One region of the Streptomyces changchenzhani genome, then DNA from elsewhere that is predicted to be linked to it. Evidence: riboswitches for the same ligand, from Rfam matches in the RefSeq annotation. Region 1 holds a riboswitch; each other region holds the start of a gene.

Region 1 (5,775 bases):
GGGCGAGTGACCACGGTGAGCATCTGACGGAGAACGAGGTCGCGGCGATGGCCTTCATCCTCCTCTTCGCGGGCTTCGAGACGACGGTCAACCTCATTGGCAACGGTGTATACGCGCTGCTGCGCAATCCCGTTCAGCGCGAGCGGCTCCAGCGCGCCCTGGCCGAGGGCGATACGGAGCTCCTTGCCACCGGCGTCGAGGAACTCCTGCGCTACGACGGCCCGGTGGAGCTCGCGACCTGGCGGTACGCCACCGAGGCGCTGACGCTGGGCGGCGAGGACATCGCCGCGGGCGACCCCGTACTGGTCGTGCTCGCAGCCGCCGACCGCGACCCGGAGCGGTTCAGCGACCCGGACACGCTGGACCTCTCACGGACCGACAACCAGCACCTCGGGTACGGGCACGGCATCCACTACTGCCTCGGCGCGCCGCTCGCGCGGCTGGAGGGGCAGACGGCTCTCGCGACGCTGCTGCGGCGCCTTCCTGACCTACAGCTTGCGGTGGATCATGATGATTTGCGGTGGCGTGGGGGACTCATCATGCGCGGACTGCGCACGCTTCCGGTCGAGTTCGGGATGAAACGGGAGTGACGGAACGTCAATGTTGAGACCTTCACGTGATCTCTGCTGCATCGACTTGTAACAAACGTTCGAGTACGGCTACGTTCACCGTCATCTCAGCCGTCACTCGAAAGGCAACTGCATGCTCTCCGCGAACGGCCGGCATCGCCGCCCGCGTCAGGCTCCGGCCCTCGTTGTAGCGGTGGGAGTCGCCGGCTCCGCCATCGCCATCCCACTGCTCGGCGCCACCAGCGCAGGCGCGGCCGAGGCGGCCACCTGGGACCGGGTCGCCGAATGCGAGAGCGGCGGCATGTGGAGCGCCGACCTCGGCAACGGGTACTACGGCGGGCTCCAGTTCTCGCAGGACACCTGGAAGGACTTCGGCGGTACGGCGTACGCGCCGCGCGCCGACCTCGCCAGCCGCTCGCAGCAGATCCAGGTCGCGGAGAAGGTGTTCGCCGACCAGGGTCCGCAGGCCTGGCCCAGCTGCTCGGTGATCTCGGGCCTGGCGAAGGGCGACAACGCCGCGCCGGGCGACGGGGCGACCACCGCGCCGACGCCGTCCGAGGCGCCCGACTCGACCAAGGCCGACGAGTCCGAGGGAACAGAGGGATCGGCGGAAGGATCGGCGGAAGGATCGGCGAAGCCGGAGGCGGACGACTCCGCCAAGCCTGCCGACCCGACCGAGCCCCCCGCGTCCGAGACGCCCTCCCAGACCCCTCGTACGCCCGCGGAGAAGTCCGCGACGCCCACCGCCGACGAGGGCGCTACCCAGGGCAAGCACCGCGGCGGCAAGGCCGCCGAGCCCGGCAAGAGCGCCGAAGCGTCCACCGGAAATACGGATGAATCTCGCGAATCAGGCCGTCATGCCTCACGAGGTGACGGATCGGTACGTGACGCGGACGGCGAGTACGTCGTCCAGTCCGGTGACAGCCTCTGGACCATCGCCGACACGCACGACGTGTCCGGCGGCTGGTCGGCGATCTACGAGGCGAACGAGAACGTTGTCGGCTCCGACGCGGACCTCATCCGCCCTGGCCAGAGCCTCGATCTGACCGCGAAGTAGGGGTAGTTCGCGGTTGAATGTCCCAGTTTGGAGCTGGTGAGACAAGGGTCTCTTTGCCCCAACTGGTGTGTTCCACCGAGGAGCCCTCCTCGCGTCACCTCTGACCTGCACGGATGCCCTTGCCGTAGAAGCAGGTAAGGGCGGTATCTCCCTGATGTTCGCCTTTGGACATCAGGGAGTCGTGTGTTTACGGTCGGACCGCTCGCCACCGCGGGCCCCGTCGACCGTCACGCCGAATCCTGCCGTCGGTCGGGGGGAACCGACGCGTAAAGCGCCGTAGGCAGGAGCGGGGGACCCAGGTAAGCGCCGGGCCCGGCCGTCGAGAGACGAACCGGAACCGGCTAGGGGTAAAGCTGCGCACCAGTACGTGCAGCCGGGCACTCACTTGGCCCGAACCCGACAGCTCACCTCGTAGGCGTCGGTGAGGAGATGTCACATGCTGTTTTCCAGCAAGGCCAAGCACCGTCGCCCGTCCAAGGCCACCCGCGTTGCCGCGCTCGCCGGCGTCAGCGGCGCTGTCATCGCCGCCCCGCTGCTGGGTGCGACCTCTGCCTCGGCGGCCTCCGTCGAGACGTGGGACGCCGTCGCCCAGTGCGAGTCCGGCGGCAACTGGTCCATCGACACCGGCAACGGTTACTCGGGCGGCCTGCAGTTCTCGCCGTCCAGCTGGGCCGCCGCGGGCGGTACGCAGTACGCCGCGAGCGCCGCCCAGGCCTCCAAGAGCCAGCAGATCGCCGCTGCCGAGCGTCTTCTCGACATCCAGGGCCCGGGCGCCTGGGCCTGCGCCGGCGCCGGTGGCCTCACCAACGACGGTGTGGACCCGAACGTCGACACCTCCGGCTCGCAGAAGCAGGCCGAGCCGCAGCAGGAGCAGGCCGCCCCGCGCCAGGCCGAGCAGCCCGCCTCGCGCAGCGAGGTCCGCACCGCGCCGAAGGCCGAGACCAAGGCCGCCGCCCCGATCAAGAAGGGCGACGGCGAGTACAAGGTCAAGTCCGGCGACACCCTCGGCAAGATCGCCAAGGCCGAGAAGGTCAAGGGCGGCTGGGCCAAGGTCTTCGAGCTGAACAAGGACATCGTCACCGACGCCGATGTCATCTACCCGGGCCAGCAGCTGCACCTCAAGTGAGCTCGAAGCTGAGCAGCTGAGCGGCTGAGAGGCTCGCCCCACAGAACCACCCCGGCCCGGCGCGTTCTCCCCCGTACGCGCCGGGCCGGGGTTTCGTCATTATTTGCCCTGACAAGTGCGCGTTCTTGTCCCAGGGAACGGGCGATCGGCTGGCCGATGCCCCCGGGCCGGTTAGGCTCTTGTCGCAAGGCCAAAGTGACCCTGCACCCCTAGCGTCACACCCCATAAGGAGATGCTCTCGTGCCGTCCATCGACGTCGTCGTAGCCCGGGAAATCCTGGACTCCCGAGGCAATCCCACGGTCGAGGTCGAGGTCGGCCTCGACGACGGCAGCACCGGTCGTGCTGCTGTTCCTTCCGGTGCTTCCACCGGTGCGTTCGAGGCCATCGAACTTCGCGACGGTGACCCGAACCGGTACCACGGCAAGGGCGTCGAGAAGGCAGTCCTCGCCGTCATCGAGCAGATCGGCCCGGAGCTCGTCGGCTACGACGCCACCGAGCAGCGCCTGATCGACCAGGCCATGTTCGACCTGGACGCCACCGAGAACAAGGGCTCGCTCGGCGCGAACGCCATCCTCGGTGTCTCGCTCGCCGTCGCGCACGCCGCTTCCGAGGCGTCCGACCTGCCGCTCTTCCGCTACCTCGGCGGTCCGAACGCGCACCTGCTGCCCGTCCCGATGATGAACATCCTCAACGGTGGGTCGCACGCTGACTCCAACGTGGACATTCAGGAGTTCATGATCGCGCCGATCGGCGCGGAGTCCTTCTCGGAGGCGCTGCGCTGGGGCGCCGAGGTCTACCACACCCTCAAGAAGGTGCTGAAGACCAAGGGTCTGTCCACCGGCCTCGGCGACGAGGGCGGCTTCGCCCCGAACCTGGAGTCCAACCGCGCCGCGCTCGACCTCATCCTTGAGGCCATCACGCAGGCCGGTTACATCCCCGGCGAGCAGATCGCGCTCGCGCTCGACGTCGCCGCCTCCGAGTTCTACAAGGACGGCAAGTACGAGTTCGAGGGCAAGTCCCGCTCGGCCGCCGAGATGACCGAGTACTACGAGGAGCTCGTCGCCGCGTACCCGATGGTCTCCATCGAGGACCCGCTGTACGAGGACGACTGGGCGGGCTGGAAGGTCCTCACCGACAAGCTGGGCTCCAAGGTCCAGATCGTCGGCGACGACCTCTTCGTCACCAACCCGGAGCGCATCGCGCGCGGCATCGACGAGGGCTCGGCCAACGCGCTCCTCGTCAAGGTCAACCAGATCGGCTCGCTCACCGAGACGCTGGACGCCGTCGAGCTGGCCCAGCGCAGCGGCTTCAAGTGCATGATGAGCCACCGCTCCGGCGAGACCGAGGACGTCACCATCGCCGACCTCGCGGTCGCGGTGAACTGCGGCCAGATCAAGACCGGAGCCCCGGCCCGTTCGGACCGTGTCGCCAAGTACAACCAGCTGCTGCGCATCGAGGAGATCCTCGACGACGCCGCGGTCTACGCAGGCCGCAGCGCGTTCCCGCGCTTCCGCACCGCGTAGGCAGTAGAGAGCAGGCAGTAGGCAGTATCCGGGGCCGACCGCCCTGTCGTACGTACGTCCCCGCACTCGGTCCCGTACCGTGTCCGGGGACGTCCGTGCGTGGGCGTGCGTACGCCTGCGTAAAGGGGAGACGAGGCCATGGCTGGGAAGAACCGGGACCGGTTCTCCACCGCGACCAGGCTCAAGCTGCTCGGTGAGCAGACCGCCGCCCGCGTCTACCGCTCCCAGAACCGCCGCCAGGCCCGGCGCTCCCGGCTCACCGGCCGGGCCGCGCTGCTTGTGCTTGTGCTCTGTTCACTGATCGTGGCGCTCGCCTATCCGATGCGGCAGTACGTGTCGCAGCGCGGCGAGATTGCCCAGGAGCAGCAGCGGATGCGCGAGGCCGGCGGCCGGGTCGAGGAACTGCGCGACGAGAAGGCCCGCCTTCAGGACGACGCGTACGTCGAGCGTCTCGCCCGGGAGCACCTGCACCTGGTGAAGCCGGGGGAGACGGGCTACACCGTCTTCGACCCCGACGCGCGCGACAAGCGCCGCACCGACGACGGCGCGGCCGACCGCCCCTGGTACGACAACTTCTGGGACGGCGTGGACGAGGCCGACCGCCCGGACCAGCAGCCGTAACACCACCACCACGCACGCGAACCACGAACACGAAGGCACGAAAGCCGCATGGAAGCCGCACCCCCGACCACCCCGCGCACCGAGCCCACCGAGGCGGACATCGCCGCGTTCAAGCTCCAGCTCGGCCGCCCGCCGCGGGGCCTGCGTGCCATCGCGCACCGCTGCCCGTGCGGCCTGCCCGACGTGGTCGAGACGGCCCCGCGGCTTGAGGACGGCACGCCGTTCCCGACTCTGTATTACCTGACGTGCCCGCGCGCCGCGTCCGCGATCGGCACGCTGGAGGCCGACGGCCTCATGAAGGACATGACGGCCCGGCTCGCCGAGGACCCCGAGCTGGCCGCCGCCTACCGCGCGGCCCACGAGGACTACATCGGGCGCCGCGACCTCATCGAGGTCCTGGAGGGCTTCCCGAGCGCGGGCGGCATGCCGGACCGGGTGAAGTGCCTGCACGTCCTGGTCGGCCACTCGCTGGCCGCCGGACCCGGCGTGAACCCGCTCGGCGACGAGGCCATCGCGAAGCTGCCCGCCGACTGGTGGGCCAAGGGCCCGTGCGTGACGCCCTGCACCGACAAGGCGCAGGCATGACCCGCGTCGCGGCGATCGACTGCGGTACGAACTCCATCCGCCTGCTGATCGCGGACGCCGACCCGGCCACCGGCGAGCTGGTCGACATCGACCGCCGGATGCAGATCGTGCGCCTCGGCCAGGACGTCGACCGCACCGGACGCCTCGCCCCCGAGGCGCTGGAGCGCACCTTCGCCGCCTGCCGGGAGTACGCGCGGGCCATCAAGGCGCACGGCGCCGAGAAGGTCCGCTTCGTCGCGACCTCCGCATCGCGCGACGCCGAGAACCGTGACGACTTCGTCCGCGGCGTCCTC
Region 2 (5,775 bases), on a different contig from region 1:
GACCCGATCACGCCGAGCGGTCTGCTGCCCGCCAGGACCTGACCCGGCTCGGGCTCGGGCTCGGGAGAGCGGGTCAGGGCGTCAGGTCGTCAGGTCGTCAGGTCGGAGTTCACAGCGGAAGCAGATCGGGCCGCTTCGCCGCGGCGTGGTCCCCCGAGGACTCGCCGCGCAACCGTCGGCCGATCCACGGCACCAGGTGCTCGCGCGCCCACTGGATGTCGTCCCGGCGAGCGCCCATCGCGCCGCGCGGCACCTGCGGCGGCCACTCCTGGTCCGGGTCGGCCGGTACGTCGAGGCCGAGCACCTGGCCGGCGCGCAGGGCGACCCGGGTGTGGCCTTCCGGGGACAGGTGCAGCCGGTCGGTGTCCCAGGCGTGCATGTCCTGGACGGACTTGAGCGACCACAGGTCGAGCACCGGGCAGTCGTATGTGTCGGCGATGGACCGTACATGCGCCGTGAACGTCGCGATCTTGCCCCGCAGATGGCGCAGCACCGGCATGTGCCGGGTGTCGAAGCCGGTCGTCACCAGGACGGTGCCGACCCTGCCGGTGAGGTCGGCGACGGCCCGCTCGTAGCGCTGGGCCACGTCGTCGGGATCGCTCCCGGGCCGGAGGATGTCATTGCCGCCCGCGCAGAAACTCACCAGGTCGGGCGCCAGCTCCATCGCCCGCGGAACCTGCTCGGCCACGATCTGATCGAGGAGCCGGCCGCGCACGGCGAGGTTGGCATAGCGGAATGTGTGCTCGGGGACACGATCGTCGAGGAGAACGGCCAGCCGGTCCGCCCAGCCGATGTACGCACCGCCGGGTCCGGGGTCTCCGACCCCCTCCGTGAAGCTGTCCCCGATCGCCGCGTACGACCCTACGGTCCCTGCCCTGAATGATCTCGCATCGTCTCCCACGTCGGCCAATCCTCCACTGGACCAAGTGACCTACGCCACCGTAGGGAGGGGTTGACGCCGGTGAGAAAGGACACCGGTCAAGTTTGGGTCAACCCCGGAATACGCCTGATCGACCCCGGTCAACACGTACGCCCCCTTCCGGGCCGGCGTGCGGCGCGGAAGGGGGCGTAAGGAAGGCGATGCCCGGTGCCCGAAGAGGGGACGTGCGTCAGACGGAGACGCCGTGGCCGCGCAGGTAGCCCAGCGGGTCTATGTCGGAACCGTAGCTCGGGCCGGTCCTGATCTCGAAGTGCAGGTGCGGTCCTGTGGAGTTGCCGGTGCTGCCGGAGAGACCGATCTGCGTGCCGCCGGTGACGCTCTGGCCGGACGAGACGGACAGCGAGGACAGGTGGGCGTACTGCGAGTAGCGGCCGTCGTTGTGCTTGATGACGACCTCGTTGCCGTACGAGCCGCTCCAGCCCGCGGAGACGACGGTGCCTGCGCCGACGGCCTTGACCGAGGTGCCGCTGGACGCGGAGAAGTCGACGCCCGTGTGGTAGCCGCTGGACCAGCTGCCGCCGGAGGCGCGGTAGGGGGTGGTGACGCCCGCGGAGACCGGCGCGGTGAAGCCGGAGGAGGACGCCGCCGTGGAGGCGGTGCCCGCCGACTCGGACTTCTCGGGCTGGCTCGCGGAGGAGGAGGACTGCGAGGAGGGCGACTTCGGCTGCGCTGCGGGTGCGGCGGCCTTGGCCGACGACTGGGCCGCGGACGACGGGGCGGCGCCTGCCGCCTTCGCGCCGATGCTGAGCTTCATGCCCGGCATGATCAGCCCGGGGTTGTCGCCGACGGTCGACCGGTTGTCCTCGTAGAGCTTCTGCCAGCCGCCGCGCACGTTCTGCGTCTCGGCGATCTTCGACAGGTAGTCGCCGGAGACCACGGCGTACGTCTTGCTACCGGTCTTCTTCGGCTGCTGCTTCTGCTGCGAGATCTGCGAGGCGGCAGCGGCGGGCGCGGCCTTCTCGGGAGCCACGGCGGGGGCGGTTGCCGGTGCGGCGTTCTCCGCCGCGTTGGCACCGGTGGCAGCGATGAACGGAAGCGCGAGTGCGGCTCCGCCCGTTCCCGCGGCGACGAATCCACGGGTGATCGAGTTGGACCTCGGGCGGCGGTGCTTACCCTTTGCGGGCATGGCGAATTTCCTCTCCGGCGCCTACGAGGTGAGCTGTCGGGTTCGGACTGGAGATGCCCGGCCACGCGAATGCGCGACTTAACCCCGAGCCGGTCCGGAATTCCGGATACCGGCGTACTACCTGGGTCCCCCGCTCCTGCCACACGTGAGTGTTGTGGGGTTTCCGGGCGGTGGCAGGATTCGGCGATCCACCCGGATTGACGGTGACCGTAAGCCGACGAGGCGCCCCCGAACAAGCCGATCGGGACAATCGGCCATGGCTGGTCATCGCCCTGCGGCGGTCCCACGGGGAATTGTCGTCACACTCCGTGGACTACGGATCTCCACGCCCCGCCCACGACCTGGTATTCGGCTTCACGGCTTCGCCACACACCGTCACGAATATGATCCTGCTCACCAGCAGGCCCGCAATCCCCCTTACTCACAAGGGGTGTTACCCACAAATAGACCGATTCGCCCGAAGTACTAGACACCTCCCGAAGCGCGCCACCGTTGTACGAATTCGCCTGCCGCCCGGCGCCCTTCCTCCACCAGCGCGTCACGCTCGTCCGGCGCGATCCCGAAGTCGGTGATCCGCACTCCGGCGCAGTCGACGACCAGGGTCCGCTGCCGGACGCCGGACCGTTCCAGGTGGGTCTGGTCGCGGCCGACCAGTGCCGTCACCACCACTTCCCCGGGCGGGCACGGCCGAGACGACGATTGCCTCAAGTACTCATGTCGTATCGTCGAATGGTGCCCAGATCGGCGAGCAACGCCGACGGCAGACACTTCAGGAGCCACCGTGACGCAGCAGCTGCCGCAGGTCCCGTCGACAGAGCCCGACCTTGCCGGAGTGCGCAACTTCCGTGATGTGGGTGGCCTGCCGACCGTGGACGGCCGGCGGGTGCGGCACGGTGTGCTCTTCCGCAGCGGGCACCTGGCGCACGCCACCGCCGCCGACGCGGTGTTCCTCGACTCACTCGGCCTCCACACGATCTTCGACTTCCGCAATGAGGCGGACCAGAAGCTGGAGGGCCCGGACGTCGAGCTGGCGGGCGTACGCAATGTGAACCTGCCACTGACCGACCCGGCCGACGGCGCCGTGTTCTGGAAGATGGTCCGCGACGGCGACCTCGACGAGCTGCGCGAGATCCTCGCGGACGGCAAGGCCGCGGGCCGGATGTCCGACACGTACCGCGAGATCATCAAGGAGCGCACCGGCGAGCACAGCCGGGTGCTGCACGCACTGGCCGAGGACAGCGTCCCGGCCCTGATGCACTGCGCGGCCGGCAAGGACCGCGCGGGGCTCTCGATAGCGGTGTCGCTGCTGGCGGTCGGTGTCGAGCGCGAGGCCATCGTGGCCGACTACCTCAAGTCGAACGACCTGCACCGCCGCTACAAGGTCAGCCGCAGCGACAACTCCCCCGTCGGGATGTCCCCCGAGGTCATGGAGCTGCTCAGCCCGCTCTTCGAGGCCCGCGCCGAGTACCTCGACGCCGCCTTCGAGACCATCGAGGAGGTCTGGGGCGGCACCGAGCGTTACCTCGCGGAGGGCCTGAGCGTCTCCCCCGAGACGCGCGAGCGGCTGCGGCTGCGGCTGCTCGACGCGGGCTGAGCGCTTCGCTGCTCCGCTTCGGTCGGCGCTCGACTCGGTCAGCGCTCGGCGCCGAGCGTGAAGAGCAGATAGACGAAGGCCGCGAAGAGGTGACCGGCGACCACGTACACGAAGAGCCGGATCATCAGCCCCCTGGGGAACTTGTCCTCGACGATGCCGCGCTTGGCGGGCCTCACACCCGCCTCTTCGCCGGCCTGCTCGTCGTCGGCCTTCTCGTCGATGGCCTTCTCATCGATCGTTTCGTCCGGCATGTCAGATCTCCTGAGGTAGGCAGAGCCCGGCGGCGGCGCTCTGCAGCAGCGTATGGACGAACAGAAGATCGACCCCGTCCGCGTGGGTGGCGGCGATGCGGTGCGGGGTCAGCGAGTCGAAGTGCGCGCTGTCCCCGGCAGCCAGCAGATGCACGCTCTCGCCGAGGGCCAGCCGCAGCTGCCCCGACAGGACATACAGCCACTCCTCACCCGGGTGTACGCGCACCAGGTCGCCCTGTGCGCCGTGCGGGACATGCACCCGCAGCGCCTGCATGGCGCGCCCGGAGCCGCCCGCCCGGTGGTACGTCCACCCGCCGGCCTCCGTGGCCTGCGCCTCGCCGGCCCGCAGCACCGCGTCGCGGTCGGGCGCACTCTCGCCGAGCAGCGCGGAGACCGTCGTACCGTAAATACGGGCCAGGGTGAGCAGCATCGGCAGCGACGGCTGGCGGTGTCCGGTCTCCAGGCGGGACAGGTGCGCGGGCGAGAGCCCGGCGCGCCGGGCGGCGGCCTCCAGGGTGAGGCCACTGTGCCGGCGCAGGTCGCGCAGTCGCGGGGCGACCGACGGCAGCCCGTCGGGCGCCTCGTCTTCGAGGCGGGGGGTCATGCTGTCCATTGAGCCAGACCCATTGCCTCAGAGGCAAATTTCTTACCCCTGAGGCAAAAGCGCGGGCTTCCCGTCCCCGGCTACCGGTTGGCGACCGCCTGTTTCACCAGTGTCCTGCCGAAGTCCCACATCAGGCCGCCGCCGCTGTGCGCGTCGTCCATGACCGCGGTGAAGGCGTCGACGAACCGGTCGACCTCCTTCTCCCCCACGGTCAACGGCGGAATGAGCTTGATGACTTCGAGGTGGTCGCCGGAGACCTGGGTCAGAATGCGGTGCTTCTGGAGCAGGGGTACGACGACCATCTGCGCGAAAAGCCCCTTGCGGGCCGCTTGCAGCATCGTCCAGCGGCTGCGCAGCTTCAGCGAGGTCGGCCGGCCGAACTCGATGCCGATCATCAGGCCCCGGCCGCGTACGTCGTGCAGCAGCTCGTAGCGGTCGATCAGTGCGGCCAGCCGCTCCCGCAGCAGATCACCGACGCGCCGGGCGTTCGCGACGGTCTCCTCGTCCTCCATCACCGACAGAACGGCGAGCCCCGCCGCCATCGCCTGGGCGTTGGAGCCGAAGCTGGCCGAGTGGACGAGCACCCGGTCCATCGACGAGTAGACCTTCTTGAAGATCCAGTCCTTGCCCAGCGTGGCCCCCACCGGCACATAACCGCCGGAGAGTGCCTTGGCGACGCACAGCAGGTCCGGCTCGACGCCCTCCTCATTCTGGTACGCGTAGAAGTCACCCGTCCTGCCCAGGCCCGTCTGGACCTCGTCGGCGATCAGCAGCGCCTTGTGCCGGCGGAGCAGCTGCTGGGCGGCGAGCAGGAACCCGGGCGGGGACGCGTGCACGCCCTTGCCCTGGATCGGCTCGACGACGAAGCCCGCGACGTCGCCGCGCTTCAGCTCCCGCTCCAGGGCCGCGAGGTCGCCGAGCTCGATGGCGGTGTCGGGCAGCAGGGGCGCGAAGCCGTCGCGGAAGCCCGCCTCGCCGTTGACCGACAGCGAGCCGGTCGTCAGGCCGTGGAAGGCGTGCGTGCAGTAGAGGATCCTGGGTTTCCCCGTGGCGTACCGGGCGAACTTCAGCGCGGTCTCGACGGCCTCGGTGCCGCTGTTGCCGAAGAACACCCGGTCCAGATGCGGGCTGTGCGTGAGCAGCTTCTCGGCGAGCAGTCCGGGCAGCGGCTGGCAGTCGAAGCGCGTCAGGTCGGCGAGCGAGGCGTCGAGCACGTCGTGCAGCGCCTTGCGTACGACCGGGTGGTGCCGGCCGAGTCCC
Region 3 (5,775 bases), on a different contig from region 1:
ATTCCGCCCAGGCCCACGATCCGGCCACCGGTCGGCAGGTCGGGACCCGGCACAAAACGCATCAGCGTCTCAAGGTCGGCACCCGGGTGCTTGATCAAGTGCCGGGCGGCGGCGATCACCTCGCCCAGGTTGTGCGGGGGCATGTTCGTCGCCATGCCGACGGCGATCCCGGAAGCGCCGTTGACCAGCAGGTTCGGGTAGGCCGCCGGGAGCACGACCGGCTCCCGCTCCTGCCCGTCGTAGTTCGCCGTGAAGTCGGCGGTGTCCTCGTCGATCGACTCGGTCATCAGCGACGTGGCGTCGGCCATCCGGCATTCGGTGTACCGCATGGCGGCGGGCGGGTCGTCGTTGCCGAGGGAGCCGAAGTTCCCGTGTCCGTCGACCAGCGGCAGCCGCATCGAGAAGGGCTGCGCCATCCGGACGAGCGCGTCGTAGATCGACGCGTCGCCGTGCGGGTGGAGCTTACCCATCACCTCGCCGACGACGCGGGCACATTTCACATAGCCGCGGTCGGTCCGCAGCCCCATCTCGTTCATCTGGTAGACGATGCGGCGGTGCACCGGCTTCATACCGTCGCGGGCGTCGGGCAGCGCTCGCGAGTAAATCACCGAGTACGCGTACTCAAGGAAGGAGCCCTGCATTTCGTCGACGACGTCGACATCGAGGATCTTCTCCTCGAACGCATCGTCCGGCGGCGGGGTCTTCGTGCTGCGGCGGGCCATCGCGGCTGCGGCTCCTTCGCGGTTCTGTAGGGCAAGTTCTGGGTCTTGACGCCGACCATTGTGGACCGGCGCGCTGACATCGCCGACCTCGACCCGTCCGAAGCGCCCTCCAGGACGTTCCCTGAGGGCGTATCCGGAACGGGAACTTCGCCAGGTGTCAGCACGCTTGCATACAGTGGCAGGACTTCTCCTTATCGCGATCGAAGGGACGTACATGCCCATGGGTCACACGGCCACAGTGCAGGCCGGCTCCGGCGGCCTGACAGCGACTGAGCACCGGCTGGCCAATGGCCTTCGTGTGGTGCTTTCCGAGGACCACCTGACCCCGGTTGCCGCGGTCTGCCTCTGGTACGACGTCGGTTCGCGGCACGAGGTCAAGGGCCGTACGGGCCTGGCTCACCTCTTCGAGCACCTGATGTTCCAGGGCTCGGCGCAGGTGAAGGGCAACGGCCACTTCGAGCTGGTGCAGGGTGCGGGCGGTTCGCTCAACGGCACGACCAGCTTTGAGCGCACCAACTATTTCGAGACGATGCCCACCCACCAGGTGGAGCTGGCCCTGTGGCTGGAAGCCGATCGGATGGGCTCACTGCTCGTCGCGCTCGACGAAGAGTCCATGGAGAACCAGCGCGACGTCGTCAAGAACGAGCGCCGCCAGCGGTACGACAATGTGCCCTACGGCACGGCATTCGAGAAGCTGACCGCCCTCTCGTACCCCGAGGGGCACCCGTACCACCACACGCCGATCGGTTCGATGACCGACCTGGACGCCGCGACGCTCGAAGACGCACGGGCCTTTTTCCGTACGTACTACGCGCCCAACAACGCGGTGATCTCGGTCGTCGGCGACATCGACCCCGAGCAGACGCTCGCCTGGATCGAGAAGTACTTCGGCTCGATCCCGTCCCACGACGGCAAGCAGCCCCCGCGTGACGGCTCCCTCCCCGACATCATCGGCTCGGAGCTGCGCGAGGTCATCGAGGAGGACGTCCCGGCCCGCGCGCTGATGGCCGCCTACCGGCTGCCGCAGGACGGCACCCGCGAGGCGGACGCGGCCGATCTGGCGCTCACCGTCCTCGGCGGCGGCGAGTCCTCCCGGCTGCACAACCGGCTGGTCCGGCGTGACCGCACGGCCGTCGCGGCCGGCTTCGGTCTGCTGCGCCTGTCGGGCGCGCCTTCGCTCGGCTGGCTCGACGTCAAGACGTCGGCCGGTGTGGAGATTCCCGACATCGAGCGCGCTGTCGACGAGGAGCTGGCGAAGTTCGCCGCCGAGGGCCCCACGCCCGAGGAGATGGAGTGCGCGCAGGCCCAGCTGGAGCGCGAGTGGCTCGACCGGCTCGGCACGGTCGCCGGCCGCGCCGACGAACTCTGCCGCTACGCCGTCCTGTTCGGCGACCCGCAGCTTGCACTGACCGCGGTCGGGCGCGTGCTGGACGTCACCGCGCAAGAGGTGCAGGCAGCCGCCAGGGCCAGGCTCCGCCCGGACAACAGGGTGGTCCTGGTGTACGAACCCACCCAGGCCGACGCGGACGCCGCCGACGAGACCGAAGAGCAGGAAGGGGCGGACCTGTGACCGACACCGCTGCCGTCAGCATGACGTTCCACCCGCAGCCCGGCGCGGGCACCGCCACCCCGTGGGCCTTTCCCGCCCCCGAGCGCGGCGCCCTGCCCAACGGCCTGACCGTGCTGCGGTGCCACCGCCCCGGCCAGCAGGTCATGGCCGTCGAGATCTTCCTCGCCGCCCCGCTGGAGGCCGAGCCCGAGGGCCTCGACGGCATCGCCACGATCATGGCGAGGGCCTTCTCCGAGGGCACCGACAAGCACTCCGCCGAGGAGTTCGCCGCAGAGCTGGAGCGCTGCGGCGCCACCCTCGACGCGTACGCGGACCACCCCGGCCTCCGGGTCTCCCTGGAGGTCCCGGTCTCCCGGCTGCCCAAGGCGCTCGGCCTGCTGGCCGACGCGCTGCGCGCACCGGCCTTCGCGGACGCCGAGATCGAGCGTCTGGTGGCCAACAGGCTCGACGAGATCCCGCACGAGGCGGCCAACCCGTCGCGGCGCGCCGCCAAGCAGCTCTCCAAGGAGCTGTTCCCGGCCACCTCGCGCATGTCGCGCCCCCGCCAGGGCACCGAGGAAACGGTCAAGTGCATCGACGCCGCCGGCGTCAAGGGCTTCTACGACGCGCATGTGCGCCCGGCGACGGCCACCGCCGTGGTCGTCGGTGACCTCGAAGGTGTCGACCTGGACGCCGTACTGGCCGAGACCCTCGGGGTCTGGACGGGCAACACCGCCCCGGCCCGTCCCGTGCCGCCGATCACCGCCGACGACACGGGCCGCGTCGTCATCGTGGACCGGCCGGGCGCCGTGCAGACGCAGCTGCTCATCGGCCGGATCGGCGCCGACCGGCACGACCGTGTGTGGTCGGCCCAGGTGCTCGGTACGTACTGCCTGGGCGGCACCCTCACCTCGCGTCTCGACCGCGTCCTGCGCGAGGAGAAGGGCTACACCTACGGCGTGCGCGCCTTCGGCCAGGTGCTGCGCTCCGCCGCGCCCTCCTCGGAGGGCGCGGCCACCGGCGCCGCGATGCTCGCCATCAGCGGCTCGGTGGACACCGAGTCCACCGGACCCGCGCTCGACGACCTCTGGAAGGTGCTGCGCACCCTCGCGGCCGGCGGCCTCACGGACGCCGAGCGCGATGTCGCCGTCCAGAACCTGGTGGGTGTCGCGCCGCTCAAGTACGAGACGGCCGCCGCGGTCGCCGGCACGCTGGCCGATCAGGTCGAGCAGCAGCTGCCCGACGACTTCCAGGCCCAGCTGTACGCACGCCTCGCCGAGACGGGCACGGTGGAGGCCACCGCGGCCGTCGTCAGCGCCTTCCCCGAGGACCGTCTGGTCACGGTGCTCGTCGGGGACGCGTCGCAGATCGAGGAGCCCGTCAGGGCCCTCGGTATCGGTGACGTGACGGTGGTAACGGGCTGAGTCCGTACTACCTCACTCACATAGAGGCGCATAGCGGGACGTAGAGGGACCTCGGTGGCCAACAAGCCGCCGGGGTCCTTCTCATATGTCCGTTTTGTTGTGGTGGTTGCCTGTCTGGTATGTGGGGTGCGTTACAAAACGCTCTGTCTGTTTGGTGATTGAAAGATGTGCCGTTTAGCGTCGGTCCGGCTGTCCGTCAGCATGAGCCGCAGCCGCGGCACCGGACAGTCATCGCCGAGTCCCCGTCAGGCGCGAGCCTGGGGAGCCGGGGACCCATTCAGTCCCTGGGGTGAATCGGACGCCTCCGTACCCCGGAGGGGCCCGTAGGAGACCTTCCTGCTCCGAACCCGTCAGCTAACCCGGTAGGCGAGAAGGAAGGAAAGGACCAGCCCCTCCATGGCGTTCAGCCGCACCACCGGTAAGCACCGGCGTCCCAGCCGCATGACGCGCAGAGGCGCGAACATCGCAGGCGTTGCCGCCCTCGCGACGACCGGCGTCATCGGAACGCTCGCCTCCCCGGCCGTCGCCGCCGAGGGCAAGGGCGCAGGCGCGGCCCTCTCCGTCGAGGACACCGGCCTGACCCAGGCCATCGACATCAACGACTCCCTGGCCGACCAGATAGCCGCCCAGGCCAAGGCGCAGCAGCAGGCCGCGGACAAGGCCGAGCGCAAGGCCGCGGCCGAGCGCAGGGCCGCCGCGGAGCGCAAGGCGGAAGCCGAGCGCAAGGCCGAGGCGAAGGCCAAGAAGCAGCGCGCCGAGCGCGAGGCCAAGGAGCGCGCCGCGCGTGCCGCCGAGCGCAAGCGCCTCACCTCGTACACGCTCCCGGTCTCCGGCTCCGCCGTGACCACCGGCTACAAGTCCGGCGGCTCGCTCTGGTCCTCCGGCAGCCACTCCGGCGTCGACTTCCGTGCCGCGTCCGGCAGTTCCGTCGTGGCCGTCGGCGCGGGCACCGTCGTCGAGGCCGGCTGGGGAGGCGCGTACGGCAACAACGTCGTCGTCAAGATGAACGACGGCACGTTCACGCAGTACGGCCACCTCTCGTCCATCACCGCCACCGTCGGCCAGGCCGTCACGCCCGGCCAGCAGATAGGTGTCTCGGGCTCGACCGGCAACTCGACAGGACCGCACCTGCACTTCGAGGCCCGTACGAGCGCCGAGTACGGCTCGGACATGGACCCCGTCGCGTACCTGCGCGGACACGGCGTCAACGCCTGAGACCGCCGAGCGGGCCCCTGAGGGCCGGCCCGCTGCCCGCCGCACTGAGCATTCCCGAAGGCCCCGGCTTCCCGCCGGGGCCTTCGGCGTACGCGGTGCGACCGTGCGTACCTCTGCCCGTACACAGTCCTTCGGGGATGGCCGAAAGATATCCATGAATTCAGGCTGCCCATCGGAAATTCGCGGTTGCTGCAATAGAGTCGCAGAACAGGAGTGGATCGACCGCGTTTCGCGGGGATTAAGGCGGAGGTTCGGCCATGCGCATTCCCGCGCATTCGGTATGCACGGCAATTCGTGACGACATCGTCTCCGGTGTCTTCGCGCGCGGCGGCCGGCTCACCGAGGAGCTGCTGGCGCGCCGCTACGGCGTCTCGCGCGTCCCGGTGCGCGAGGCCTTGCGCACCCTGGAGTCCGAAGGGTTCGTCACCACCCGACGGCACGCGGGCGCCTGCGTCGCCGAGCCCACCGAGCAGGAGGCCGCCGACCTCCTGGAGGTCCGGACGCTGCTGGAGCCGCTGGGCGCCGCACGGGCCGCCAGGCGGCGCACCGACGCGCACCTCAAGGTGCTGCGCGGCCTGGTCAGGCTGGGTCAGGAGCGGGCCCGCCGGGGGCAGGGCGAGGATCTGCGCTCACTCGGCGGCTGGTTCCACGAGACCCTCGCCCAGGCCTCCGGCAGCCCCGGCCTGACGGCCCTGCTCACCCAGCTCAGGCACAAGGTCACCTGGATGTACGCCGTAGAGCAGCACGCCCGTCCGGTCGAGTCCTGGGCGGAGCACGGCGCGATCGTGGACGCGGTGGCGCGCGGCGACGCGGAGCGGGCCAGGGCGCTGACCGCGCTGCATGCCGAACGCGCGGTCCCGGCGCA
Region 4 (5,775 bases), on a different contig from region 1:
ATCCCGTCCCCGTCACCGTCACGACCGTCCCAAGGCCGAACTGGTCGTGCGTGACCCGGTCCCCGACCGTCAGCGCGATCACCGGCTTGTCCGAGGACCGTCGCGTGGCGAAGCCCGAAGGACCGGAACGCCCGCCACCACCACCGGCGCCCCCGCCCCGCGTGGACGAGGACGAGGAGGAGAACGTCGACGTGAGCGAGGAGGACGACGACCGCGAGGAGCCGATGCCCGAGACCGGGCCCGCCGGAATCTGCGCCCCCGTCCGCTTCCACGTCAGGTGCTCCTCCGGGATCTCCTCCAGGAACCGCGACGGCGGGTTGTACGAGGGCTGTCCCCACGCGCTGCGCATCGTCGACCGCGTCAGATAGAGCCGCTCACGCGCGCGAGTGATCCCCACGTACGCCAGCCGCCGCTCCTCCTCCAGCTCCTTGGTCTGTCCGAGCGCGCGCATGTGCGGGAAGACCCCGTCCTCCATACCCGTCACGAACACCACAGGGAACTCAAGGCCCTTGGCCGTGTGCAGCGTCATCAGCGTGATGACGCCGGAACCGTCCTCGTCTTCGTCCGGGATCTGGTCGGAGTCGGCGACGAGCGCCACCTTCTCCAGGAACTCCGCGAGCGTCCCCGGATTCTCGCCGTCGGCCCGCTCCTGCTCGAACTCCAGGGCCACCGCGGCCAGTTCCTGAAGGTTCTCGATGCGCGTCTCGTCCTGCGGGTCCGTCGAGGCCTGCAGCTCGGCGAGGTAACCCGTGCGCTCGAAGACGGCCTCAAGCACCGTGGCGGGCCCTGCGCCCGCCTCGACGACCGTGCGCAGCTCCTCCATCAGCGTGTTGAACCGCTTCACGGCATTCGTCGAGCGGGCCGCCATGCCGTACGCCTCGTCGACGCGCTGGAGCGCCTGCGGGAAGCTGATCTTCTCGCGCAGTGACAGCGCGTCGATCATCGCCTCGGCGCGGTCGCCGATGCCCCGCTTCGGTACGTTCAGAATGCGGCGCAGCGGAACGGTGTCCTCGGGGTTCGACAGGACGCGCAGATACGCCAGGACGTCCCGGACCTCCTTGCGCTCGTAGAAGCGGACTCCGCCGACGACCTTGTAGGGCAGGCCGACCCTGATGAAGATCTCTTCGAAGACACGGGACTGCGCGTTCGTACGGTAGAAGATCGCGATGTCGCTGGCCTTTGCGTCGCCCGCGTCGGTCAGGCGGTCGATCTCCTCGGCGATGAACTGCGCCTCGTCGTGCTCGGTGTCCGCGACATAGCCGGTGATCAGGGCGCCCGCTCCGGCGTCCGTCCACAGATTCTTCGGGCGGCGGTTCTCGTTTCGCTCGATGACGGCGTTGGCGGCGGTGAGGATCGTCTGCGTGGAGCGGTAGTTCTGCTCCAGCATGATCGTCTTCGCGTTGGGGTAATCCTCCTCAAACTGGAGGATGTTACGAATGGTGGCCCCGCGGAAGGCGTAGATCGACTGGTCGGCGTCACCGACGACGCACAGCTCGGCCGGGGCCTTGTCCTCACCGGACGGACCGACCAGCTCGCGCACGAGGGTGTACTGCGCGTGGTTGGTGTCCTGGTACTCATCGACCATGACGTGCCGGAAGCGCAGCCGGTAGTGCTCGGCGACGTCCGGGAACGCCTGGAGCAGGTGCACCGTGGTCATGATGATGTCGTCGAAGTCCAGCGCGTTGGCCTCGCGCAGCCGCGCCTGGTACATCGCGTACGCCTCGGCCAGCATCTTCTCGAAGCCGTCGGCGGCCTGACCGGCGAAGGTCTCCTCGTCGATCAGCTCGTTCTTCAGATTCGAGACTTTGGCACTGAAGGCCTTAGGCGGGAACTTCTTCGGGTCGAGATCCAGATCGCGGCAGACGAGCGCCATCAGGCGCTTCGAGTCCGCAGCGTCGTAGATCGAGAACGAAGACGTGAAGCCGAGCTTCTTCGACTCGCGGCGCAGGATACGGACGCACGCGCTGTGGAAGGTCGAGACCCACATCGCGCCCGCGCGCGGGCCGACGAGCTCCTCGACGCGCTCCTTCATCTCGCCCGCGGCCTTGTTGGTGAAGGTGATCGCGAGGATCTGGCCGGGGTGCACACCCCGATTGGCCAGCAGATACGCGATCCGGTGGGTCAGCACCCGGGTCTTGCCCGAGCCGGCCCCCGCCACGATGAGCAGCGGCGAACCGGCGTGCACGACAGCGGCGCGCTGCTCCTCGTTCAGCCCGTCGAGCAGCGCGGCAACATCCGTCACGGGGCGCGGTGCGCCGCCACGGTAGTACGCGTCCCTGGGCGCCGGGGGCGCCGCGAAGGCACCCTCGAAGAGGTCGTGCGGGACCTCCTCCGCGGCGTGCCCCTCGGGGGGCGGCGGAGTCGCCTCCGCCGTCGGCTGGAGGTCGGCCAGGAAGCTGTCGTCAAAGAGGCTGCTCATCGTTCACCAAGTTTAGGCGGGCCCACTGACACCCCGCCCCGGAATGCCCGCGAATCCCGTCGGCGACGGCCGTACCGGGCCGCGCCGACCGCTTCGCCAACCGCATTCGTCCGTGACCTCCGCCACATCTCCACCCCTCTCACGCCACCTCTACATCAAGGTAACGAAAACGTATCGGGCATATCGAACATCGGGCTTCCCAGCGGTCACACGCATTGGCTAGCGTGCTGCGTCGGGCGGCTTGTACCTCCACCGGCGATCGGCGCCGGACCGAGTCGCCCACGCCGAATTCGTACTGCCGCAAGGCAGTTCGGAACCGGGGACCCACACGCACCACTGGGGTGAATCGGTCCGAGTTCCCCACGGACCGTAGGGCAGCCTTCCGTTCCGCCCGAACCCGACAGCTAACCCGGTAGGCGGTCCACGGAAGGAAAATGCCGACCTTGGCATCGCATCGCAAATCGCGCACCCGGCTACGTACCACCGCACCCGCCGTCGGTATGACGACGGCCGCCATAGCCTCCATCAGCCTGCTGGGGCAGAGCGCCCAGGCCGCGCCGAATGAGCCGAGCCCCAATCCGACCGTCGAGGAAGTGCAGAAGAAGGTCGACGACCTCTACCGGCAGGCCGGAACCTCCACCCAGAGCTACAACAAGGCGAAGGAAGCCACCGAGGGCCAGCGCAAATCGGTGGACGGACTGCTCGACGACGTCGCCAAGCGCACCGAGAAGCTCAACGAATCGCGGCGCAAGCTCGGCAACTACGCCGCCGCGCAGTACCGGTCGGGCACGGTCACCCCGACCGCGGCGCTGCTGCTCGCGGACAGCCCGCAGCAGTACTTCGACCAGAACCAGCTGATGGACCGCATGACGGAACGTCAGAAGTCGTACATCACCGACTACGAACAGAAGCAGGAAGAAGCCTCCAAGGAGCGCGCCGAGGCGACCCGCAGCCTGGAGAAGCTCACCGAGTCGCAGGCCGCGCTCAAGGCCTCCAAGCAGGACGTCCAGAAGAAGCTCGCCAAGGCGCGCGAGATGCTGTCGGATCTCACCGCCGAGGAGAAGGCCCGGCTCGCGGCGCTGGAGAAGGAGCGGGAGGCCGAGGCCACCCGCAAGGCCGAGGCGAAGGCCAAGGCAGAGGCGAAGGACAGAGCCGACGCCGAGCGCAAGCGCCAGGAGGAAGCGGCCCCGCAGGAGGACGGCGCGGGCAGCGGCACGGGTACGGGCACCGGGACGGGCTCAGGCACCGCCCCGGGCACGGGTACGGGCGGCGGCAGCGAGTCCGGTGGCGCGTACGCGGCCAAGGCCGAGAAGGTGCTGGCCTTCGCCCGCGCCCAGATCGGCAAGCCGTACGTCTGGGGCGCCGCGGGCCCGAGTTCGTACGACTGCTCCGGGCTGACCCAGGGCGCGTGGAAGGCCGCGGGCGTTGATCTGCCGCGGACCACCTGGGACCAGGTGGAGGTCGGCACACGGATCGCGACCGACGACCTGAAGCCGGGTGACCTGGTCTTCTTCTACGACGACATCAGCCATGTCGGCATCTACATCGGCGACGGCAAGATGATCCACGCGCCCAAGCCCGGCGCGTACGTCCGCGAGGAGTCGATCTACTACATGCCGATCTACGGCAGCGTGCGCCCGGCGTAGTACACACCGCGCACTGTAGGGACTCAATAGATCTGTCGGATTCTCAACGTTCTGTCGTCAACTTGTCGTTTCCGACACGCTATTGAGAATCGCTCCGGCGAGTGACCTTAGGGCCCTGGAGGCGACTTCAGGGCCCGCTCTCGCATGGTACGCCGCAGTGGCTGGGCAGTCTCACCCTGGATCACGATCGGTGGTCACTTGGTTGCGTACAGCAGGGGTGGCGGTGGCAGATCGTTTGGGCCGTACGGCGGTTTCGGGTGCCGACATGATCGAGGTGCGGTACCGGCAGGCGGACGGAGGGTTCGCAGAGACGACGTTGGACCGGCTCGTGGTGACGGAGGTAGCAGCCGGACTGCCAGTGAGGGAATTCCGCTGGTACAAGGGGCGTCGGCACTACTCGGGCTGGTATCACTCCGCGACGGGTGATCGCTTGGTCGCCTACGAGAGCCGCCTGGAGCTCGCGCGAATCTTGCTGGCGGACTTCGCCCGGGACGTGGTGGGGATCGCTGCTCAGCCCTTCCAGGTGGTCGGGGACGACGGTGGTCGCAGACGCCGCCACGTTCCGGATCTCCTGCTGGTACACGCCGATGGGCTGGTGACGGTCGTGGATGTCAAGGCTCCGCATCGCATCGAGGACTCGAAGGTGGTCGCACAGTTCACCTGGATGCGGGGGCTGTGTTCTTTGCGAGGCTGGGCTTTCGAAGCCTGGACGGGCACCAACCCGGCTGTCATGGAAAACGTGCGGTTCCTGGCCGGCTACCGGCGTCGGCAGGTCATCGAGTCGCGGCTGCTTCCCGAAGTGCTGGAGGCCGCACGAGTGCAGGCCACCATCGGCGGTATCGAGAGGGCTCTGTCCCATCGGCATCTCGTTGATGTGGTCCGCCCGGCCCTGCTGCATCTGATGTGGTCGGGCGCTTTGTCTGCGGACCTTTCGGAACCCCTGAGTGCGCGGACATCGGTTCGCCTCGCCGGTGAGGAGGACAAGGGCTGATGAGCGGAAATGCGGTCACTGTGTTTCCCGGCTCTCGGCTCGCGTTCTGCGGCGAGGTCGTCGAGGTCGTGGAGTTCAACCACCGTGGTGTGACCATCCGCAATACGCGGACTGGCGAGTTCACCACGGTCTCGGTGGGCCGCCTGGCGGCGGGCGCCCGGATGCAGAGCGAGGGTCTGCCCGGACCGATGGACAGCGCCGGTCTGCTGTTGGCGTCGTTGTCCCGGCAACAGCGTGATGAGCTCAGCGAGCGGGCCGGACATGTCCGTGAAGTCCTGACCGGCTACCGGTCAGGTTTCGCGGAGGGCGCTCTGCCGGGTGAACCTCGGGCGGGATTCGCGAGCGACAGGTCGTTGCCACAAAGGATCGCGTCCAAGGCCTCCGAACTGCGGGTTGCAGCTCGGAGCGTGGAGCGCTGGGCTGCCGCCTACCAAGGCGGAGGCGAGGCCGCGCTGGTGGATGCCCGGTTGCTCAAGAGGAGAGCGTCACGGGTCGATCCGCGATGGGACGAGGCGGTCCGGGCGGTGCTGGCCGAGTACGTCACCGCGTCGACACCGACCCGTTCCGCGGTGCTCAAGCGGGTGGAGACCTGGCTGGAGGAAGCTCATGGGAGTCGGGTGGTGCCGCTTCCGTCCCAGGCGACGGCTTACCGGCGGCTGGAAGCGCTGAGCAAGGGCACGAACGCGGTGTCGGGCAGCGCGAAAGCGAGGCGGTCGATC

Evidence for each region. Region 1 has a riboswitch for cyclic di-AMP ahead of ABCR94_RS34910 (LysM peptidoglycan-binding domain-containing protein). Riboswitches for the same ligand answer to the same signal wherever they lie in the genome.
Region 2: linked by a shared signal. The riboswitch ahead of ABCR94_RS28670 (M23 family metallopeptidase) and the one ahead of ABCR94_RS34910 (LysM peptidoglycan-binding domain-containing protein) in region 1 are both predicted to bind cyclic di-AMP.
Region 3: linked by a shared signal. The riboswitch ahead of ABCR94_RS17935 (M23 family metallopeptidase) and the one ahead of ABCR94_RS34910 (LysM peptidoglycan-binding domain-containing protein) in region 1 are both predicted to bind cyclic di-AMP.
Region 4: linked by a shared signal. The riboswitch ahead of ABCR94_RS25220 (C40 family peptidase) and the one ahead of ABCR94_RS34910 (LysM peptidoglycan-binding domain-containing protein) in region 1 are both predicted to bind cyclic di-AMP.

What each region holds. Positions count from the first base shown of each region.
Region 1 covers NZ_JBDHNH010000016.1:45,395-51,169, forward strand. The annotation lists gene ABCR94_RS34900 (cytochrome P450 family protein) at 1-590, shown strand, start outside; gene ABCR94_RS34905 (transglycosylase family protein) at 703-1,626, shown strand; cyclic di-AMP (ydaO/yuaA leader) riboswitch at 1,889-2,059, shown strand; gene ABCR94_RS34910 (LysM peptidoglycan-binding domain-containing protein) at 2,063-2,752, shown strand; gene eno (phosphopyruvate hydratase) at 2,993-4,276, shown strand; gene ABCR94_RS34920 (FtsB family cell division protein) at 4,415-4,897, shown strand; gene ABCR94_RS34925 (DUF501 domain-containing protein) at 4,946-5,482, shown strand; gene ABCR94_RS34930 (Ppx/GppA phosphatase family protein) at 5,479-5,775, shown strand, end outside.
Region 2 covers NZ_JBDHNH010000010.1:41,559-47,333, forward strand. The annotation lists gene ABCR94_RS28660 (carbohydrate kinase family protein) at 1-42, shown strand, start outside; gene ABCR94_RS28665 (SGNH/GDSL hydrolase family protein) at 110-901, opposite strand; gene ABCR94_RS28670 (M23 family metallopeptidase) at 1,110-2,066, opposite strand; cyclic di-AMP (ydaO/yuaA leader) riboswitch at 2,070-2,246, opposite strand; gene ABCR94_RS28675 (hypothetical protein) at 2,532-2,729, opposite strand; gene ABCR94_RS28680 (tyrosine-protein phosphatase) at 2,848-3,660, shown strand; gene ABCR94_RS28685 (DUF6126 family protein) at 3,699-3,911, opposite strand; gene ABCR94_RS28690 (helix-turn-helix domain-containing protein) at 3,913-4,524, opposite strand; gene ABCR94_RS28695 (aspartate aminotransferase family protein) at 4,596-5,775, opposite strand, start outside.
Region 3 covers NZ_JBDHNH010000005.1:212,108-217,882, forward strand. The annotation lists gene ABCR94_RS17920 (DNA gyrase/topoisomerase IV subunit A) at 1-722, opposite strand, end outside; gene ABCR94_RS17925 (M16 family metallopeptidase) at 937-2,292, shown strand; gene ABCR94_RS17930 (M16 family metallopeptidase) at 2,313-3,695, shown strand; cyclic di-AMP (ydaO/yuaA leader) riboswitch at 3,918-4,078, shown strand; gene ABCR94_RS17935 (M23 family metallopeptidase) at 4,092-4,910, shown strand; gene ABCR94_RS17940 (GntR family transcriptional regulator) at 5,168-5,775, shown strand, end outside.
Region 4 covers NZ_JBDHNH010000008.1:242,692-248,466, forward strand. The annotation lists gene pcrA (DNA helicase PcrA) at 1-2,419, opposite strand, end outside; cyclic di-AMP (ydaO/yuaA leader) riboswitch at 2,692-2,854, shown strand; gene ABCR94_RS25220 (C40 family peptidase) at 2,854-4,065, shown strand; gene ABCR94_RS25225 (TnsA-like heteromeric transposase endonuclease subunit) at 4,331-5,056, shown strand; gene ABCR94_RS25230 (TnsB C-terminal domain-containing protein) at 5,056-5,775, shown strand, end outside.